DNA from 4 places in the Glutamicibacter sp. NPDC127525 genome. Region 2 is predicted to be linked to each of the others. Evidence: riboswitches for the same ligand, from Rfam matches in the RefSeq annotation. Region 2 holds a riboswitch; each other region holds the start of a gene.
The links. A riboswitch is a leader RNA that binds a small molecule or an ion and turns the genes downstream of it on or off. The one in region 2 is predicted to bind S-adenosylmethionine.
Positions count from the first base shown of each region.

Region 1: linked by a shared signal. The riboswitch ahead of ACFVHU_RS11850 (ABC transporter ATP-binding protein) and the one ahead of ACFVHU_RS14435 (hypothetical protein) in region 2 are both predicted to bind S-adenosylmethionine.
Region 3: linked by a shared signal. The riboswitch ahead of ACFVHU_RS14950 (O-acetylhomoserine aminocarboxypropyltransferase/cysteine synthase family protein) and the one ahead of ACFVHU_RS14435 (hypothetical protein) in region 2 are both predicted to bind S-adenosylmethionine.
Region 4: linked by a shared signal. The riboswitch ahead of ACFVHU_RS09235 (bifunctional o-acetylhomoserine/o-acetylserine sulfhydrylase) and the one ahead of ACFVHU_RS14435 (hypothetical protein) in region 2 are both predicted to bind S-adenosylmethionine.

Region 1 is NZ_JBHXVN010000004.1:321,666-326,528, forward strand. It holds gene ACFVHU_RS11845 (acyl-CoA dehydrogenase) at 1-1,332, opposite strand; SAM riboswitch class I at 1,348-1,439, opposite strand; SAM riboswitch class I at 1,707-1,808, shown strand; gene ACFVHU_RS11850 (ABC transporter ATP-binding protein) at 1,814-2,635, shown strand; gene ACFVHU_RS11855 (aliphatic sulfonate ABC transporter substrate-binding protein) at 2,721-3,743, shown strand; gene ACFVHU_RS11860 (ABC transporter permease) at 3,813-4,577, shown strand; gene acs (acetate--CoA ligase) at 4,634-4,863, shown strand, end outside.
Region 2 is NZ_JBHXVN010000006.1:51,970-56,832, reverse strand. It holds gene speB (agmatinase) at 1-344, opposite strand, end outside; gene ACFVHU_RS14450 (hypothetical protein) at 1,056-1,472, opposite strand; gene ACFVHU_RS14445 (helix-turn-helix domain-containing protein) at 1,610-2,176, opposite strand; gene ACFVHU_RS14440 (DinB family protein) at 2,313-2,900, shown strand; SAM riboswitch class IV at 2,968-3,081, shown strand; gene ACFVHU_RS14435 (hypothetical protein) at 3,098-3,364, shown strand; gene ACFVHU_RS14430 (VIT1/CCC1 transporter family protein) at 3,420-4,523, shown strand; gene ACFVHU_RS14425 (LOG family protein) at 4,587-4,863, opposite strand, start outside.
Region 3 is NZ_JBHXVN010000006.1:169,417-174,279, reverse strand. It holds gene ACFVHU_RS14955 (cystathionine gamma-synthase) at 1-1,204, opposite strand, end outside; gene ACFVHU_RS14950 (O-acetylhomoserine aminocarboxypropyltransferase/cysteine synthase family protein) at 1,201-2,514, opposite strand; SAM riboswitch class I at 2,603-2,693, opposite strand; gene ACFVHU_RS14945 (LysR family transcriptional regulator) at 2,925-3,866, opposite strand; gene ACFVHU_RS14940 (DUF1852 domain-containing protein) at 3,990-4,863, shown strand, end outside.
Region 4 is NZ_JBHXVN010000003.1:252,853-257,715, reverse strand. It holds gene ACFVHU_RS09250 (CPBP family intramembrane glutamic endopeptidase) at 17-799, shown strand; gene ACFVHU_RS09245 (GNAT family acetyltransferase) at 818-1,234, shown strand; gene ACFVHU_RS09240 (VOC family protein) at 1,296-1,940, opposite strand; SAM riboswitch class IV at 2,113-2,232, shown strand; gene ACFVHU_RS09235 (bifunctional o-acetylhomoserine/o-acetylserine sulfhydrylase) at 2,324-3,667, shown strand; gene ACFVHU_RS09230 (homoserine O-acetyltransferase) at 3,670-4,815, shown strand.

The sequences.
Region 1 (4,863 bases), on a different contig from region 2:
TCAGGCCCGCTGGGTCGAATCCTCGCCGGTGACGGACAGCCGTTGCGGCTGGACCCCATTGATCTCGTAGTCCCCGACGATGCGCGCCTTGTAGATCGCCGGGTTATGCGTGGCGATGGTGCGCGCATTGCGCCAGTGCCGGTCCAGGTTGCAGCCGCTTCTGGTGGAAGAGGCGCCCAGTGCGTCGAAGAGCTTGCTGGTCACGCCGATGGCCAGTGGCTGCACCACGGTTTGCGCGCGGTTGGCGGCCAGCTCGCATACTGCGTAGCGTTCCTCGTCGTTCAGTCCCGGATCGCCCAAGGCGGCTTCAACTTCAAGGACTGCGCCGATCACCACGGAGTCGGCAGCGAAGGACTCCGCGGAAACTTCGCCCACCAGCTGGAGGACCTGGGGTTCCTGGTATACCGGCACCCCGGTTCCAGTGGTGAAGATGCGGGTGCGCGCCTGCACCGCGTGACGCAGGTCGTTCAGTGCGGCGCGGGCGATGCCCGCCTGCACGGCCATGAGCACCAGCTGGAAGATCGCCGCTTCGGAGTCATTGGTCTGCTGCGGCATGAAGCAATCCACCGGGACCTGGTGGAATTCGGTGGTGCCGGTTCCGGTGAGGCCCTGGCCGAACCCATCCCAGTCGTCGAGGATCTTGACGCCGCTGCGCTGGGTGGAGACCACGGCGATCTGGCGGCCGGCGAGCTCCGGGTGGGCCACCGCAACGGTGGTCCAGTCGGCAAAAATGGTGCCGGTGCAGTAGTACTTTTCACCGTCGATCACCCAGCGTCCATCCAAGACGCTGGCCTTGGTGTTCAAGGTGCCCAGGGCGTTGCCACCGCGTTCGGTGTAGGCGTTGCCGATAATCTGCCCGGCAGCGATGCGAGCGACCCACTTCTTGCGCAGTTCTTCGTCGTCCAGCACCAAGACATTCTCAACGAATGCGATATGCGCGCGCCACAGCTGGCCTACGTGGGAGTCCGCCTCGGAAAGCTCGATGAGCAAGCGGAAGACATCCACCAGCCGTGCACCATAGCCCCCGTCGGCAACGGAAAGGCGCAACGCACCGAAGCGCTCGCGATTCAGCAGGCCTACCTGCTCGAAAGGAAGCACGCGGTTCAAGTCGCGGTCCTTGGCGGTTGCGGCGATCTGCGCAAAAACGGGACGGAAGATTTCGGCCAGCCGGTCGTATTGCTCATCCGCACTTGGTCCGGGGGTGATTTTCAGCAATTGCCTAGTCGGCAACTGTTCTTCAAACTTGTCCAGGTCCATTGCGGTGGCCTGCGAAGGGTCACTGAGCTGGTTGAAGTCCAGTCCGAGGGCATTGTGCGATTCACCAATAGGCATCAGGGTTCTCAATTCTTTCCATCGGTCCTGGCGGTAGCACCGTCCCGCTATTGGGGTGGTTGCTGCGGCGTCGTGGAGCCAGATCTCTCAGCCGCTCTGGATGGGTCGTAATTCATTTGTAACGGTAATAAACCGGTGATTCCAACCCGCGAAGTCACATTTCGTCCCAGTGCCGGCAGTGCCCATCTTCAAATTTCACAGCCTATTCCGTGTCCTGCCGAAGATGAGTTGCAAAGTTTTGCTTAATGTCGAGCAAACCGGCCTGCAATAAAATAAATAACGAAATTTCTGGGCAATGTGACGTAGTTGTCGAAGATTTTTTCATATTACGCGAGATTTGCGTTCAAATCGTTCGACTCGTTGTAATGGACACGTAACCATCCCGAGCGGCCTAGAGATCTGGCTCGTTGACGCCGCAGCAACCACCTTTGGAGTTTTGCTCTGCAGGCCGGTGCTACCGCCAGGACCGATGGAGATGAACATGACTCTTTCCTTTGCAGCGCCCGAGGCAGCTCCCGTTGTCTCAGCTTCAAGCGCCCTGGACGTGCAGTTCAGCAACGTGTCGCGGACCTTCACCACCAAGATGGAAAGCCGCACCGTCCTGGCCGATATCAACCTGCAAATTCCGGCAGGTCAAGTCGTGGCCATTCTTGGAGCCAGCGGTTGCGGAAAATCCACGCTGCTGCGTTCAGTATCGGGCTTGGACCACCCCACCACCGGCACCATCCGCACCGGCACCCGCGAGGTCACCGGCATCAACGAGTTATGCGCCGTTGCTTTCCAGGAGCCCCGGCTGCTGCCATGGCGCTCGGTTCGCCAGAACATTGCACTGGGCCTGGCACCGGAAACCGATAAGCGCTCCGGCAACGCGCTGATCGAGGAGTTGATCGAGCTGACCGGTCTGAGCCATGCAGCCAGCTTGCGCCCACGCGAGATCTCCGGAGGCATGGCGCAGCGGGTTTCGCTGGCTCGCGCGCTGGCTCGGCGCCCGGGTGTATTGCTTCTTGATGAACCCTTTGGCGCCCTCGATGCGCTGACACGCTTGAAGATGCAGGATCTGCTGCTCTCGATTCACGCATCGTTCCCCACCACCGTTCTCATGGTGACCCATGATGTGGACGAGGCGTTGACTCTGGCTGACCGCGTGATTGTTCTGGGGCGAGGCGCTGGGCATAGTGCAGCGGGCGTCATCGAAGATCTGTCCATCTCAGCTGGGCATCCACGCCGGCATACCGATGAAAAGTTCGTTGCAGATCGCCTGCACCTATTGCGCCTGCTCGGCGTCGACCCAACCAACCATTAGTCCCGGCCACGCCGTGGGTCCCGAACCATTCGTCCCCTTTGCCTTTTCACCTACACCGCTTGCACGCACAATTCTAGGATTCTCCATGCTTTTGAACCGTCTCACCCGCCGCACTGCATTGTCCGCCGCCGCCTTGATCGTTGGCGCAGTTGCCCTGACCGGCTGTGCTGGCGAAAACGCTACAGCCTCCTCGGATGGTCAGACCCTGTCCATCGACTTTGCCACTTACAACCCGCTGAGCCTGGTACTCAAGGAAAAGGGATGGTTGGAAGCAGCCGCCAAGGAGCAGGGCGTAAATGTCGAATGGATCCAGTCCGCAGGTTCCAACAAGGCCAATGAAGCTCTTCGCGCCGACGCAATCGATGTTGGTTCCACAGCCGGTTCCGCTGCGCTCCTGAACCGTTCGAACGGTGCACCCATCAAGACCATCGCACTGTATTCGCAGCCGGAATGGGCGGCCCTGGTAGTGGATAGGGACTCGAAAATCGAGTCCGTTGAAGATCTGGCGGGCAAGACCGTGGCCGCTACGAAGGGCACCGATCCATACTTCTTCCTGCTGCAGGCGCTGGAATCCGCGGGCTTGAGTGAAGCTGACATCAAGCTGCAGAACCTCCAGCATGCCGATGGACGTACCGCCCTGGCCAACGGCTCGGTTGATGCCTGGAGCGGTTTGGATCCGATCATGGCCGCTGCCGAAAAAGACGGCGCGCAACTGGTTTACCGGAACTTGGATTTCAACACCTACGGTGCGCTGAACGCTCGCGAAGACTTCATCGAGCAGAGCCCCGAACTCGCCCAGCTCGTTGTCGATGCCTACGAAAAGGCTCGTGGCTGGGCAGCTGACAATCCCGAGGAAACCGCAGAAATCCTGGCCGACGTAGCAGGGCTCGAACCAGGAGTTGCTGCCACCGTGATTGAGGAACGCTCCAATCTGGACGTTCCGGCAGTTCCCGACGCCAAATTCACTGGAGTCCTGAGCAAGATTGCTCCCACGCTGGTCGCTAGCGGCGATGTCTCGGAGCAGGAATCCGTTGATGAAGCTCTGGAGAGCCTCATCGATGACCAGTTTGCCGTCAAGACAGACGCAACAAAGATCTCCGGAGAGTAACCAGCCATGAGCCCCACTAACGTGGCTGGAACCCGCGGAAGCCAAACACCTGCCAAGCAGAAGGCCAGCATGGCCGCAACGATCCTGCGTGCCCCGAAATGGCTGCTTGCGCTGGTCTTGCCGCTGACCACCCTGGCTGTGTGGCAATTTGTCACCGTTACCGGAATCGTTGCTCCGTGGACACTGCCAACTCCGGGTTCAGTGGTTTCTGCTGCCATTGAGCTCTTCCAGGATGGCGAACTCGGAAAGCACATCGGCATCTCCACTCAGCGTGTTCTTCTCGGTTTCGCCTTCGGATCATTGCTGGGCTTGGCGCTGGGTGCGCTTGTCGGGCTGTCCAAATTGGCAGATGCATTTCTGGGACTGAGCATCAGCGCCCTGCGTGCAGTCCCTTCCTTGGCTTGGGTTCCGCTGCTGGTGCTCTGGATGAAAATGGGTGAAGATTCCAAGGTCACACTCGTGATCATTGGTGCCTTCTTCCCGGTCTTTACCACCGTCGCCTTGGCGTTGCGCCATGTCGATGCCCACCTGGTCGAAGCAGCCCGCGCCTTCGGGTTGAAGGGATTGAAGCTGCTGCGCACCGTCCAGCTGCCCGCAGTGGTCCCTTCGATCTTCTCCGGCCTGCGTTTGGCACTAGCCCAAGCTTGGCTCTTCCTGGTCGCAGCCGAACTCCTCGGCGCGTCAATGGGCCTTGGCTTCTTGCTCACCGACTCGCAGAACAACGGCCGATTGGACCGCCTAATCATGACCATCGTGCTGCTGGCCGTCTTTGGAAAGATCACCGATGCCCTGCTGTCGATAGCAGAACGCTGGGCTATCAAGCGCTGGACCTGAAACCGGACCAGCTAGTACCCGTTGACAAAGCTACCCCTCACCAAAGAAAGTTTGCGATGACCACCGAATTGGCAACAACCTCAACTCAAGTTTCAGAGGCAGCACGCCAGGAATTCTGGGACGAAGCGGCGAACCTCTTGGATTGGGACACCCCGTGGCACACCACCAGCCGCATCATTCCGGCCGATCCGGATGCCAAGCGCGGACCGGAAATTTCTTGGTACCTCGGCGGCAAGCTGAACGCCGCAGTGAACTGCGCCGACCGCCATGTAGCTGCGGGACGCGG
Region 2 (4,863 bases):
GCGTTGTGCTCGATGGTCTCAATAGCCTCGTTGATGTTGAACGGGTTGACCGCCATGTCCCCCGCGTCAGCCACCTGGCTCTGCGCAAACGGCGAGGTGTCGGTGGCTGGGTTGTAGGGGCGGATCAGGCGCGAGGATTCGCGCACGTGGTTGGCGCCAAAGCGGGCGCCGGGCCGGTAGGAGACACCGGTGTCGAAAGGCACGCCAACAATCTTGATGTCGGCCTTCTCCACCTGATCCAGTCGCGGCAGCCGGGCGTAGGTGCCGCCACCTGCATAGCGTGGAATCACCGCGGCATTAATGGGTCCCAGATGCCCGTTTTCCTCGATGCGGATTTCCTTCATCGCAACTTCCTCCCCAGACATCCAAGAACGAAAGTCCAAGTTGTCTAATATGAAACTTCAGTTTTCCATTATGCTATTTTGTCTGCTGGGTCACGTCAAGATTCAGTTATCGCACAGCCCGGAAAACCAGGCAGAAATAGCCCATGCCGCAGCCCGGTAACGGGCTGCGGCATGGGCCGAAACTGCAGCAGGGCGCTCAGCTGGCGAAGCTGCGAATCTGCTGGGCAAGCACCTCTAATCCATCGCGCAGCAGCGCCGACGTCGTGGCAGCGGTACGCGAGTCCCAGCTTCACTACGAGGACGGCGCCGAACATAAGTCGATTCTTCGCGAACCCGAGGACCGTTGCGGCAATGACGAGGCATCGGCACCGCAGGCTGCAACCGCAACGAGCCCGATGGGGTGCGAGCGATTCGATTCCCCCGCCTGCTCTGCGCCAAGCGCTGGACACTGTCCCGTTCGGGACCATGACTGCGGCACCCCGGGCTTCGATGACAGCGCAGAAACTTGGGTCAAGGCTCTCGCAGCGTACGCGCGCCGATCTGCTCTCGGCGGTCACTTCCTACCTTCGCCATTGCGGCCATTGGGAAGATGCCTCTGGGGAATTGGGCATCCACCGAAATTCCTTGCGCCACTGTATCACCGTGGCACAGGAAGTGCTTGGCGCTGGATGTTTTGACTACATTTCAGGCTATTTTGCCCAAATCAGGAGGCTAGGCCTCGCCGGAGCGCTTCTTGCTGGCTTTCACCAGCGCGCGGTCGACCTCGTGAATGCCCAGGCAGAAGCCTGCGGACATGACCAGCGATTTGATAGTCAGTTCGGAAAGGTCATCAGCTACGTACACCAGCTGGATCGGTCCGGCCAGGACCAGCAGGACACCTGTCCACAGCACATACGCCCACGAGGTGCGCGCCTGCGCCATCAGCGGGAAGCGTGCACGTCGGCGAATCGTTCGCACGCCAATGGTGACAATGACGACGGCCAGAATCGCTGCGCCAATGAAGAAGAAATTGCGTTGGGTGCGGATCCAGGTCAAGGTGGTGCCAATAAGAACGCCGAAAAGTATCGAAGCCCACCAGCTGATACTGCGCAGTTGATCTTGCGCAGCGGTTGGTTCGCCTGTCCTCACGCCTCTCCCATCACTCATCGTTCCGAGCGCCCCGAAACAACGCATCGTTCCTAGAATACGCGGTTCATCTCCCCGCAGACGAACGCGCAGCCGCACCGCTCATGCCGTGCCCTGGCAGCAGGCGCATGGGCTTGGCGTCATGAGAGGATCAGCGTCCAGGTAACCACAGCTACCTCATCAGAATCGTTTTCCCAGCTATGCGGTTCACGCCCGGGGAAGGTTATCGTATCGCCTGCTTCGAGTTCTACGCGCTGATCTGGCAATACCAGGATGAATTTTCCCGCGATCACGTGCAGCACTTCCAGCTCGCAATCCACCGAATACAGTTCTGCTTCACCGGTGCCCTTGGGCGCAATCTCAGCGCGAATCATCTGCACCCGCTTCTCGCTGCGTGGCGTAACCAGCTGCTCCGTGATGCCGTCGCCGCCCAGGGAAACACGGGGAGCCTGCTCCAGGCGGACCAGTTTCGTTTCTGGAACCTCGAAGAGGGTACCTACTTCCATGCCCAGCACTTCGCACAACCGCAAAAGGGTCGAAACCGAAGGGCTGGTCAGGTCGCGCTCGACACGTGAGAGGAAACCTTTGGTCAGTCCGGATAGCTCGGCGACCTGGTCAATGGTCATGCGCTGGGTCTGGCGCACCCCGCGCAGCCTCGCACCGATGTTGATCGCAGCACCGGTTGGTTCAACTGGCAAGGTTTTCATCGTTTGGCTCCATCGACGTTTTTTGCAGCAACTACAACCGCAACCACTTTGGCTTCAAGGCCTGCGGGGCAAGTTTACCAATGGTAAACACACGGCGCCCCTACCGCGGACCCACCACGGTCACTAGACTCTGTCCATGGACAGCACCAAGGACAAGCTCTGCGGGTACCTGAACGACGCACGCGAGAATGCGATCTTCAAGGCAGAAGGCCTCGCCGAGCACCTGGCCCGCACCCCGCTCACCCCTACGGGCACCCATATTCTGGGTGTACTGCACCATTTGGCGATCAATGAATACGAATATTTCGGCACCTGCCTCAAGCGCAAGGCCAATGACCGCTACGTTCGCGAGTTCATAGCTCCGCATGATCCCGACGCGGATTTCCTTCCGCCAGCAGACATGCGCGCGCAACAGCTGATCGGCCTCTATCGGAAAGCCATCGCCTTCGCCGATGAGGCCATCAGCACCCTGCCCCTGGACAGCCCCGTAGAGGTACCGTGGTGGGGGCCAGCCGGGAATACCACCTTGGATCACCTGCTCATCCATGCGCTCGCCGAGACCTCCCGCCATGCAGGGCATTTGGACATTATTCGCGAGCAGCTCGATGGCCGTGCTGGCTGGACCGCGCAACTGGATTTGCTGCCCGATTACACCGCTGGGCAATGGGCGGAACAACGCGAGAAGCTGCAGCAACTGGCCGATGCCTTTGCCCCGGGCAGCTGACCCGCAGTCATATTACGCATTCTGACTTCACCGGGCCCTGCCGCCGGCGGTACCATCGGAAATGTTGCTTCACGAGACGCGGCGCCAAGCTCCGACTGGCCGCGCACCAACCCCAAGTTCATGGGTGGTTCGGATGAGGAAGCGGTCCGCGCATCAACAGGTGCACGGGCAAGAGCTCGCAAGAGAGTTGACGTCCCATGGCATATCCGATTCTGCCCGTCATCGACCGCCAGACCGGCCAAGTGCAGTTCAAGGCCGAAGGCCGCTGGCGCACCCGCTACGTTGCAGATCCGCTCAGGCTCGAACAGCTCATTGCCCGTTGCGCCCGCAGGCCGACCTTCGATCCGGCCACATCTGAATTGCTGCTGGTGGTGCCAGTCGCCGGAGATCCTGCGGGCAAGCGATTTGCTTTTAGTCTTGCCAAATTCCCAAGTGCAGGAGCCCTGACTAAACTGGGTAGTTGATCCGATCCACGGGTTTCATTGGGAAACTCCATGTTCCAGGAGAGTCATCTTCGCGATGCCACAGCACTCAGCAACCGAACCTACCAAAGCGCAGATCCAGCGATGGCGCAAGTATCTCGCTGATGAAGTCGCAGAAGGCTCCATCTACCGGGCCCTCGCGGAAAAGAAAACCGGGCAGGAACGGCAAATCCTGCTGGGCCTGGCAGAGGCGGAAGCACGCCACGAATCCCACTGGCGCGTCCTGCTCGGCGAACATGTCAAGGAAGTCCGCCCGTCGCTGCGCCGCACCATGCTGCGTTTCCTGGCATTGCATTTCGGTTCGGTCTTCGTCCTGGCCATGGCCCAGCGCTCCGAGAGCAGTTCGCCCTACCGCGATGACAAGGACGCCACCGCGCAGATGGCGGCCGACGAACAGGTCCACGAAGAAGTCGTTCGCGCGCTTGCTACAGCAGGCCGTGCGCGCCTTTCGGGCAACTTCCGTGCTGCGGTCTTCGGCGCCAACGACGGGCTGGTTTCCAATCTCGCTTTGATCATGGGCATCGGTGCGACCGGTGTTTCAGCGACCTTCGTGCTGTTCTCCGGCATTGCCGGCTTGCTGGCCGGTGCACTGTCCATGGCAGCTGGCGAATACGTTTCGGTGCGTTCCCAGCGCGAGCTGCTGACAGCTTCACGCCCAACCCAGGTCACGCTGACAGCGGCCCCGAACCTTGATCTGGACGCCAACGAGCTGCTGCTAATCTATAAGGCCCGCGGCATGAGCGATGAAGATGCCGAGCACCGGGCCGCCGAACGCATGGGCCTGTTCACCTGCGATTGCAACCCCGACTTCTCGCTGAACCCAGAGGGTCGCGGCGAAGAACTTGAGAAGGAGCACCAGGAGCTGGGTTCGGCCACCGGTGCGGCGGCCACCTCGTTCTTCCTCTTTGCTTCCGGTGCTGTGGTGCCGATCCTGCCGTATATCCTTGGCCTGTCCGGCATGACCGCGATCATCGTCTCGGTAGTCCTGGTGGGCGTGGCCCTGATGATCACCGGAGGGATCGTGGGACTGCTTTCCGGGGCCTCCCCGCTCAAGCGCGGCCTGCGCCAGCTAGCCATCGGCTGGGGCGCAGCGGCCATCACCTACTGCTTGGGCCTGATCTTCGACGTCAGCATCGGATAGCAGCCTGCTGCGAATCGAATGCCGGTACAGCTTTGGCTGTACCGGCATTTTCCATGCCGTGCTCTAGCTGTTCTCCGGCCGCCGGGTACGCCGGCGCAGGGTTTGCATGCTCTGGATGAACTCCATCGCTTCTTCGGCGGTTTCCACCAGAGCAATCTTCTGTTCCATGACACGGTCCTTGGCCAGGGCCTGAAGCAGCGGCCAAGCAGGCAGATCCCTCGTCCAATAGTCCTTGCCGATCAGCACCATCGGCACCACGCGAGCACCGGTAGCGTAGTAGTTTTCGCAGGCATCCTGGAAGATTTCCTGCACCGTGCCGGCGGCCCCGGGCAGAACTACC
Region 3 (4,863 bases), 120 kb from region 2:
GGGCCCTTTCGCGTACCGGGCTCACAACACGCTGGGTCGCCCGGGCGGCGGCCAGGCCGCGTTCCAGATCGGCAATCAGGTCGTCGGCTTCCTCGATGCCCACCGAGAGGCGGACCAGGTTGGCCGGGATTTCCAGCTCGGTGCCGATCAGCGAAGCGTGGGTCATTTCGCGCGGATAGCAGACCAGGGATTCCACCCCGCCCAGGGACACCGAGAGCTGGAAGTACTCCATGGATTGGGCGAAGGCGCGGGCGGCGGCTTCATCGGAGAGCTGCAATGAGAGGATCCCGCCAAAGCCGCGGCCGGCCGCGGACTGGGACTTGGCCAGCTCGTGGCCCGGATGGCGTTCCAGCCCCGGGTAGTAGACGCGAGTGACCTCGGGCTGGTCATCGAGCCAGCGGGCCAGGGTGGAGGCGGTAGCCCCGTGGCGTTCCATGCGCAGGCCCAAGGTCTTCAAGCCGCGGGCGGCCAGGTAGGAATCCTGCGGTCCGGAGACCGCGCCCCCGGCAAACTGCTGGTAGCCCACGGCTTCGGCCAGGCTCTGCCCGCGGTGCAGGTGATCGGCCACGATGACGGCCCCGCCGAGCACATCGGAGTGCCCGCCGATGTACTTGGTGGTGGAATGGACCACCGCGTGGGCGCCGAAATCCAGCGGGCGCTGCAGATACGGGGTAGCGAAGGTATTGTCCACCACCAGCAGGGCGCCGTGCTCGCGGGCGATGGCAGCCCAGCCGGCCAGATCGGCGATGCCCAGCAGCGGGTTGGAGGGGGTCTCCACCCAGAGCAGCGCGGTGTTCGGGCACACCGCGGCGCGCACCGCATCCAGGTTGGTGATGTCCACCGCGGAAGAGGTGATCCCCCATTTGCTGTGCAGCTTGGAGATCAGCCGGTTGGTGCCGCCGTAGCCGTCGGCACCCAGCACGATGTGATCGCCTGGCGCCAGTACTGCGCGCAGCAGCGCGTCTTCGGCCGCGATCCCCGAGGCGAAGGAGAAGCCGGCGGTGCCGCCTTCCAGCGCGGTGAGCTGGGATTCGAACCCGTTGCGGGTCGGGTTGGAGCCGCGCGAGTATTCGTGCCCGGCGCGCAGCACGTTGATGCCGTCCTGGATGAAGGTGCTGGTCTGGTAGATCGGCGGGATCACCGCACCGGTGTGCGGGTCCTTGTGCTGGCCGGCGTGCACGGCGAGGGTGTTGAAGCCGCTCATGCGAAACTCACTTCCTTGGTGTCGGCGGTGGCCTGGGCTGCGGCCAATGCAAGGTCCAGCGATTGGGTGATATCTGCGAGCAGATCGGCGGGGTCTTCCAGACCGACCGACAGACGCAGGGTGGAGGTGTTCAGGCCCGCGGCCACCAGCTGCTGCTCGGAGAGCCGGCAGTGCGTCATGGTGGCCGGGTGGGAGACCATGGTGCGGGTGTCCCCCACATTCGCGGCCAGGGAAATCAGCTTGAGCCCGTCGATCACCGGGGAAACCAGCGATGGGTGGGCCAGCTCGATGGCCAGCACGCAGCCGGTGCCCTTGGGCGTGAGCGTCCGGGCCAGCTCGTGGCTCGGGTGGCCGGGCAGGGACGGGTGGTGGATGGCCGCGATGCCCGGGTGCTCTAAGAGCTTTTCGATCAGGGTGGTGACGCTGCGCTGCACGTGGGCGGCACGCACCGGCAGGGTCTCGATTCCGGCCAGGATTCCCTGGGCGCTGGCCGGGGCCAGGGTCGGGCCCAGATCGTGCAGGAATTTGGAACGCACCAGCATCGCGTAGGCGGCCGGTCCGTGGCGCTCAAGCAGCGAGGTGTTGTTCAGCCGCACCCGCGGGGCGGCGATCTGCGGCCAGCGGGCGGCATCGGAGAAGTCGAATTTCCCCGAGTCCACGACGACCCCGCCGAGCACCGAGCCGTGCCCGGCCAGGCCCTTGGTGGCCGAGTGCACCACGATGTCGGCACCCAAATCCAGAGGCCGAATATTCAGCGGGGTGGCCAGGGTATTGTCGACCACCACCGGGATGTTGTGCTCGTGGGCGATGGCCGCGATGGCGGGCAGGTCGGCCACGGTGCACAGCGGGTTGGAGACGGACTCCAGGAAGAACGCCCGGGTGTCCGACTCAATGGCAGCGGCCCAGGCGGACGGATCGGCCTGGTCGACAAAGCTGATGCGGATGCCGAAGTCCGCGAAGGTGTCGGTGAACAGGTCCACGGTGCCGCCGTAGAGCGAGGAAGAGGCCACAATGTGCTTGGGTCCCTGGGTCAGGGCCAGCAGGGACAGGGCCACGGCGGCTTGCCCGGTGGCGGTGGCCACCGCGTGGGCCCCGCCTTCCAAGGCGGCTACGCGCTGCTCGAGAATCGAAACGGTCGGGTTGCCGGTGCGCGAATAGGTGAAGCCGGCCTGGCGCAGGGCGAACTTCTCGATCGCTTCGGCATGCGATTGGAATTGGTAGGCCGCGGAATTGTGCAGTGGTGGCAGCATCGGGCGGAAGTCTCCGCTCGGGCGGTACCCTGCGTGGACCGCGTCGGTTTCCTGGCTCATGGCTCCTCCTCGATTCTCTGCGAGGGAGTGCACCGATTGGCATCGTGCGGCGGCACGAAGCACAGTACGCAAAAACGCGTTCGGAACTGCTCCATCGTTCCTGGCGGTAGCACCTTTCGGTTTCCCGATGGTTGCTGCGACGTCTTCGAGCCAGATCTCTCAGCCGCTCTTGATGGTTTGTTGTTCTTCCATGGTTGGCTATCCGCCGCAAACGGTGCAAGCGGTATCCGGCGCCCGGCTTCATACAAGGCCGCCACGCTTCATATGTCGTCGCCTTGTCATGATGACGCGGGGGCCTGAACCTTTTTATGACGCGCAGAATTGAGAAAAACCGCATGGTTTCGCGGTTTTTCCTGGAGTTTGTGACGATGTGCCGGTACTCGATGACCGGGCGTTACGCTGCTGGTGGCTCAGCCGAGCACTTCTACCCCGAAGCTGGCGACCACCGTGCGGACTTCTTGCAGGTAGCGCTGGGCCTGGTCGGTGAGCGGGATGGCGGCGTGGTCAATCCAGCCAATCTCGATGCGCTCCTCGATGGCCAGCGGGATGGCCACGATGGAGGGATCGAGCTCGTCGCTGATGATGCCGGTGGAGATCGTGTACCCGCCCAAGCCGATCATCAGGTTGAAGATGGTGGCGCGGTCCGAGACCTGGATTTCACGTTGGCTGGAGCGCGTGGAGAGCACCTCCTCGGCGAAGTAGAAGGAATTATTCGCGCCCTGGTCGAAAGTCAGCCGCGGAAGGTCTTCCAGGTCTTCGAGCGTGACCTGGGTCCGCGTGGACAGCGGGTTGCTGCGCGAGATGAAAATGTGCGGATCGGCCAGGAACAGCGGGTGGAAGACCAGCCGGGATTCGCGCAGCAGCTTGTCGATGACCTTCCGGTTGAAGTCGTTGCGGTACAGGATCCCGATGTCGCTGCGCAGCGTGCGCACGTCCTCGATGATTTCTTCGGTGCGGGTCTCGCGCAGCGAAAACTGGTACTCCTCGGCCCCGCTGGCCTGCACCATCCTCACGAAAGCGTCTACCGAGAAGGAGTAGTGCTGGGTGGAGACGCCCAGCAGCCGCCGGGCCGAGGGGCGGCCGAGATAGCGATGCTCAAGAAGCTCCACTTGCTCGAGCACCTGCCGGGCGTAGCCGAGGAATTCTGCGCCTTCGGCGGTGAGCGTCACTCCCCTGGCCGAACGCATCAGCAAGGTGCGCCCCACCCGTGATTCAAGCTCCTTCATCGCTGAGGACATGCTGGGCTGTGCGACGTAGATGAGGTCGGCGGCGGCCGAGATTGACCCCTCCGAGGCGACCGCCACAAAATAGCGAAGCTGCTGCAGTGTCAGACCATTCGTTCCCTGAACCATAGCCAGAGTCTATATGAATCCATAGTTATATCGAGTTACCCGATATCAAGAATCTCCCTGCATGATTGACGCATCGACTTCCCCTCGGCCCACCACGGCCCCCAAAGAAACAGATTGGCCATCATGGCAGACGCGTTGACCTTCAGCATTAGCACCACTAAATTCGATGAGAATTACACCCCCTCAGCAAATTCGCGAACCACCACGAACTTCGCCAATTTGGCACGTGGAGAGCGCCGCGCAGAGAACCTGAACAACGCTTTAACAATGATCAACCGCCGCTTCAATTCCTTGTCTCACTGGGACAATCCCCAGGGAGACCGCTATGCGTTGGAATTGGAAATCATTTCTGCCAATGTGCATTTCACTGCCGATAATATAGACCAGAAGTTTCCCCTTTTAGAAGTCCTTGAAACCACGATCGTGGATAAACTCCTAGGCACTCGAACCCAGGGAATAGTCGGCAATAATTTTTCGTCGTACGTCCGCGACTATGACTTCAGTGTGGTGCTTCCTGCCTCATGTAATGACAGCGGAGCTCCGGTGCTTTCAGAAGATTTTGGTGATCTCCATGGACAGCTCTTCCAACATTTTTTGAACTCACAGGCATACCGTGAACGTTTTGCCCAGCTGCCGGTGATCTGCATCAGCGTCTCGACTTCCAAGACCTATTTCCGCTCCGGCAACAGCCATCCGGTGCTCGGCTTGGAGTACCAGCAAGATGAAAATTCATTGACCGATGCGTACTTCGGGAAAATGGGCTTGCGCGTGCGTTATTTCATGCCGCCAGGTGCCGTGGCACCGCTGGCGTTCTACTTCCGCGGTGACCTGCTCAACGACTACACCAATCTGCAGCTGATCAGCCTGATCAGCACCATGGAGACCTTCCAGAAGATCTACCGCCCCGAGATCTATAATGCCAATTCTGTGGCTCCTGCCGTGTACCACCCGAGTCTCGGCGCCCAGGACTTCTCCCCTACCCGCGTTTTTTATGACC
Region 4 (4,863 bases), on a different contig from region 2:
ACAGCCAGATCAGCCTATGATCGGAAACGTGAACGCTGAACAATCTAAGCAGACAGCAACCCGCAAGACCCTCAAATTCGAGATCGTCTTGGTTCTTGCCCTGTCCTTGGGACAAAGCGCGGTCTACTCGCTGCTGAGCTTTGCCGACAAGGTCACCCGGGCGCCGCTGCGCGAGCAGACTACATCGCTGAACAACCCGCTGAGCACCCGCGAGTTCTTTGATTTCTCCTACCAGCTGCTGGACATCTTCTTTGCCTTGGTACCCGTCGTGCTGGCGCTCTACCTGATGAAGCGCACGACTGGACGAACTATCCGGGACATCGGTTTCGATATGCGCAAGCCGGGCAAGGACGCACTGCTCGGGGCGGGGATGTTCTTGGCCATGGGAGTAGGAACGCTGGGCGTCTATGCCGCTGGGCGGGCACTGGGCGTCACCACGGCACTGTCAGCAGCGAATCTTGGCGATTATTGGTGGAGCGTCCCAGTGCTTCTGCTGTCGGCTGCACGTCATGCAGTCCTCGAAGAAGTGCTGATGCTCGGATTCCTGTTAACCTACGCCAAGAAATTGAAGCTGGGCCTGTGGAGCACCATTATTGGTTCTGCGATGATCCGAGGCAGCTACCACCTGTACCAGGGGGTGGGGCCGATGATCGGCAATATGCTCATGGGCGTCGTCTTCGGCTGGGTATACCAGAAATACGGGCGGGTGATGCCGCTGGTTATCGCGCACTTCCTGCTCGATGCCATCGGCTTCGTGGGATACGCCTTGGTCGGGCCGGCCATCGGAATCGGCCAGTAGCGCCGGTAAGCTGAGCCAATGCAGATTACCGTGCTGCGCGAAGAGGACCTTCGCCAAGCAGTTGAATTGTGGGAAGCAACCGGGCTGGCTCGTCCGTGGAATGATGCGCTCGCCGACGCCCGACGGGCTTTGGCCGAGCCTGCTTCCACGGTGCTGGCCATCGTTGAGAACGATCAACTCATGGCTACTGCGATGGTTGGCCATGATGGCCACCGAGGTTGGCTCTACTATGTTGCGGTGGATCCGTGCCGGCAGGGCAACGGCCTGGGAAGGGAGCTGGTGGATGCCGCTGTCCTGTGGCTGCGGGATCGCGGCGTGCCCAAGGTGCAGCTCATGGTCCGCGAGGAGAACTCTGCCGTCATCGATTTCTATGAACGGCTGGGCTTCGAAGACCAGCACGTCGTGGTGCTGGGGAAGCGCCTGGACCGGCCTTGACGAAAAGAAAGTAGGTGGGGACGCCATTGTCCCCGCCTACTTGCGTTCTCTGCGGAACTGTTTACAGCACCACGGTGCCGGACTCGGTCTCAAAGGTAACCGACATGATGCCCGGAGTGCCATTCGGCGCTTCATATTGCATGGTGACAGCGCCCAAATTGACGTTCTGCGGCTGGCCCAGCCAATCCAGCACCCGTTCACGCGAGCCGGCAATGGCGATCTGGCTGATGGCGCCGGCAGGTTCCAGCGCCTTCGACGGATGCAGCTCCTCGGATCCTTCATCCCAGGAAATCAGGTACGGGCACTGCGGATCGGCGATCAGGCCCTTGATGCCAATCTGCTGCCAGGTCAGTTCGCGGCCATCAGGGAACTTCCGGTTGCCCGGCACCGACTTGCGGCCCAAGCGGTCCTCGGCACTGGATAGATCCTCCACCGAGACGCACCAGCCCATCCAGCCGCCGCCGAGCTCCGAACGGGCGCGAACCGCCTGTCCGAAGGGTGCCTTGTCGCTGGCCGGGTGGTTCAGGACTTCAACCACCTCCAGGTACTGGCCATGCTTGAGCGGGAAGATGACATTGCGTGTTCCGAATCGTGGATGCACGCCGCCCTTGACGAATTCCAGTCCAAGGGACTCGGAGATTCTTTCAGCGGTTGGCAACAGCCCGTCTGGGCCGCATGCATAACTTACGTGATCTAGCCTCATCATGTGCCCATCATGGCAACATGTGATGCGAGTCTCTACTTAGGCACACCTAAGTGCCGGGATGCTATCGAATACTCTGCGATGAACCTGCAATATTCGCGAAATATGACCGATTGAGTCCAATCACCAGCTCTTGCGTTGCAAAGATCTTCGGTTTTCGGGCAAACTGGTACCAGGTCATGAGTCCCAGTAACAAGCCCCGGCTTACTGGGCGGCAACCCTCCAACCGCGGTGGGGTGCCCCGGGTGAAGACCTGGCCCTTGAACGCACAAGGCATCAAGGACAAGCGCGGGTTACCCCTGGAAGTCGTCACGATATGGTGCTTCCTGTCGGTGTCTTTTCAGTGGCGTACCCCCATAGTCATGAAACGCTATTTGGAGGAAACCATGAGCAATAACTGGTCATTTGAAACCCGTCAGATCCACTCCGGCCAGACCCCGGATCCGACGACCGGAGCACGGGCTCTCCCGATTTTCCAAACCACCTCTTTCGTCTTCCCCAGCGCCCAGAGCGCTGCTGCACGTTTCGCGCTGCAGGAACTGGAGCCGATCTACACCCGTATCGGCAACCCGACCACCGACGCGGTGGAAACCCGCATCGCTGACCTGGAGGGCGGCGTTGGAGCACTGCTGCTCTCTTCGGGACAGGCTGCCACCACTTTCGCCATCTTGAATTTGGCCGAAGCCGGCGACCACCTGGTGGCCAGCCCCAGCCTGTACGGCGGAACCCAGAACCTGCTCAAGCACACGCTCAAGCGCCTGGGCATCGAGGTCACCTTCGTTGCCGACCCGGACAACCTGGATGATTGGCGTGCCGCGGTGCGTCCGAACACCAAGGCCTTCTTCGGGGAAACCATCTCCAATCCGCGACAGGACGTCCTGGACATCGAGGGCATCTCGGCGATCGCCCACGAAGCCGGCGTGCCGCTGCTGGTGGACAACACCCTGGCCACCCCGTACCTGATCCGCCCGATCGAGTGGGGCGCGGATATCGTGATCCATTCGGCCACCAAGTTCCTCGGCGGCCACGGCAATGCCATTGCCGGTGTCATCGTGGACTCGGGCAACTTCGACTTCGCCAAGGACGCCCACCGCTTCCCGGGCTTCAACACCCCGGACGAGTCCTACAACGGCCTGGTCTTCGCCCGCGACCTGGGTGCCAACGGCATCCTGGGCGCCAATCTGGCCTACATCCTCAAGGCCCGCGTGCAGTTGCTGCGCGATTTGGGTTCCTCGGTTGCGCCGTTCAACGCGTTCTTGATCGCGCAGGGCCTGGAAACCTTGTCGCTGCGCATTGAGCGCCACGGCCAGAATGCCGTAGAAGTTGCCAATTGGCTCGAAGCCCGCGAGGAAGTGCAGAAGGTCGCCTACGCAGGCCTGAAGTCCTCGCCTTGGCATGAGCGTGCGCAGAAGTACAGCGATCAGGGCGCCGGCTCGATCATCGCGTTCGAACTGGAGGGCGGTTCGGAAGCCGGCCAGGCCTTCGTGGACGCACTGGTATTGCACTCCAATGTCGCGAACATCGGCGACGTGCGCTCCTTGGTCATCCACCCGGCCTCCACCACCCATGCCCAGCTCTCCGAAGCGGAGCAGGTTGCGGCCGGCGTGAGCCCGGGACTGGTGCGGCTGAGCGTCGGACTGGAGAATATCAAGGATATTCTGGCCGATCTGGAACTGGGCTTCCAAGCTGTTGCAGCCCTCGAGAACAAGGAACTGCAGGAAACCCTCTAGGCATGGCATCCATTGTGACTACTGAAGATACTCTGCGCGCCGAAGAGCTCGCCGGCGGGCAAGACGGCATTTTGCGCCGTAAGTCCGTGGGGGAGCACCACTTCGAATTCGGTGGATTCCTTCCGGACGTGGTGCTGGCCTATGAAACGTGGGGGACGCTAGCAGCTGATGGCTCCAACGCGGTGCTGGTGATGCATGCGCTCACCGGTGACGCCCACGTTGCGCAAGGCGATTCGCAAAGCGCCGGCTGGTGGGAAGAGCTCGTAGGTCCCGGAGCCACGGTTGACACCAATGAGTACTTTGTCGTGTCCATCAACATGGTGGGTGGTTGCAATGGTTCCACCGGCCCCTCGTCCTTGGGCGACCAGGGCCTGCCCTACGGTTCGAGCTTTCCCTTCGTCACCATCAAGGACTCGGTGCGCCTTGAAGCGCGGCTGGCCAAGCAACTGGGAATTGATTCCTGGCATGCGGTCATTGGCGGTTCGATGGGCGGTGCGCGCGCGTTGGAATACGCCGTCGAGTTCCCCGACCAGGTCAAGAACCTCGTAGTGATGGCCTCGAGCGCGCAGGCGACTGCCGAGCAAATTGCCTTTGCACAGGTGCAAACCCAATCCATCCGGTTGGATCCGCACTTCTGCAATGGCGACTACTACGGCAACGATGCGCGCCCGGACGCCGGTCTTGGCTTGGCTCGCCGCCTGGCCCACATCACCTATCGTTCCGAGGCCGAGCTTGAAACCCGTTTCTCGCGCAATCCGCAGGATGGCGAGAAGCCAACGGGTCTGCTCGAGGGGCCTCGCGGGCGGTACCAGGTGGAAAGCTACCTTGACCATCAGGCCAGCAAGCTGGTGAATCGTTTCGACGCCAACAGCTACCTGGTGCTCACCGAGGCGCTGATGAGTCATGATGTGGCTCGCGGCCATGAATCCCTGGAAGCCGCCTTGGCGCGATTGGCGAACGTCAACGTGGTGGTTGCCGCGGTAACCACTGACCGGTTGTACTTTCCTGAGCAGTCAGTGAAGCTGGCCTCGTCGCTGTCCAAGCCAAAACCGGTGCACTACATTGATTCGCCGATTGGCCACGATGGATTCCTGACCGATGCCACGCAGCTCGATGGCGTGCTCCGGACCTTGGTGTTCGGGGACTGAGCCCCGGAAAGGGCTCGGGAAGATTTCAAAGCCTGAAGCAGTTCCGCC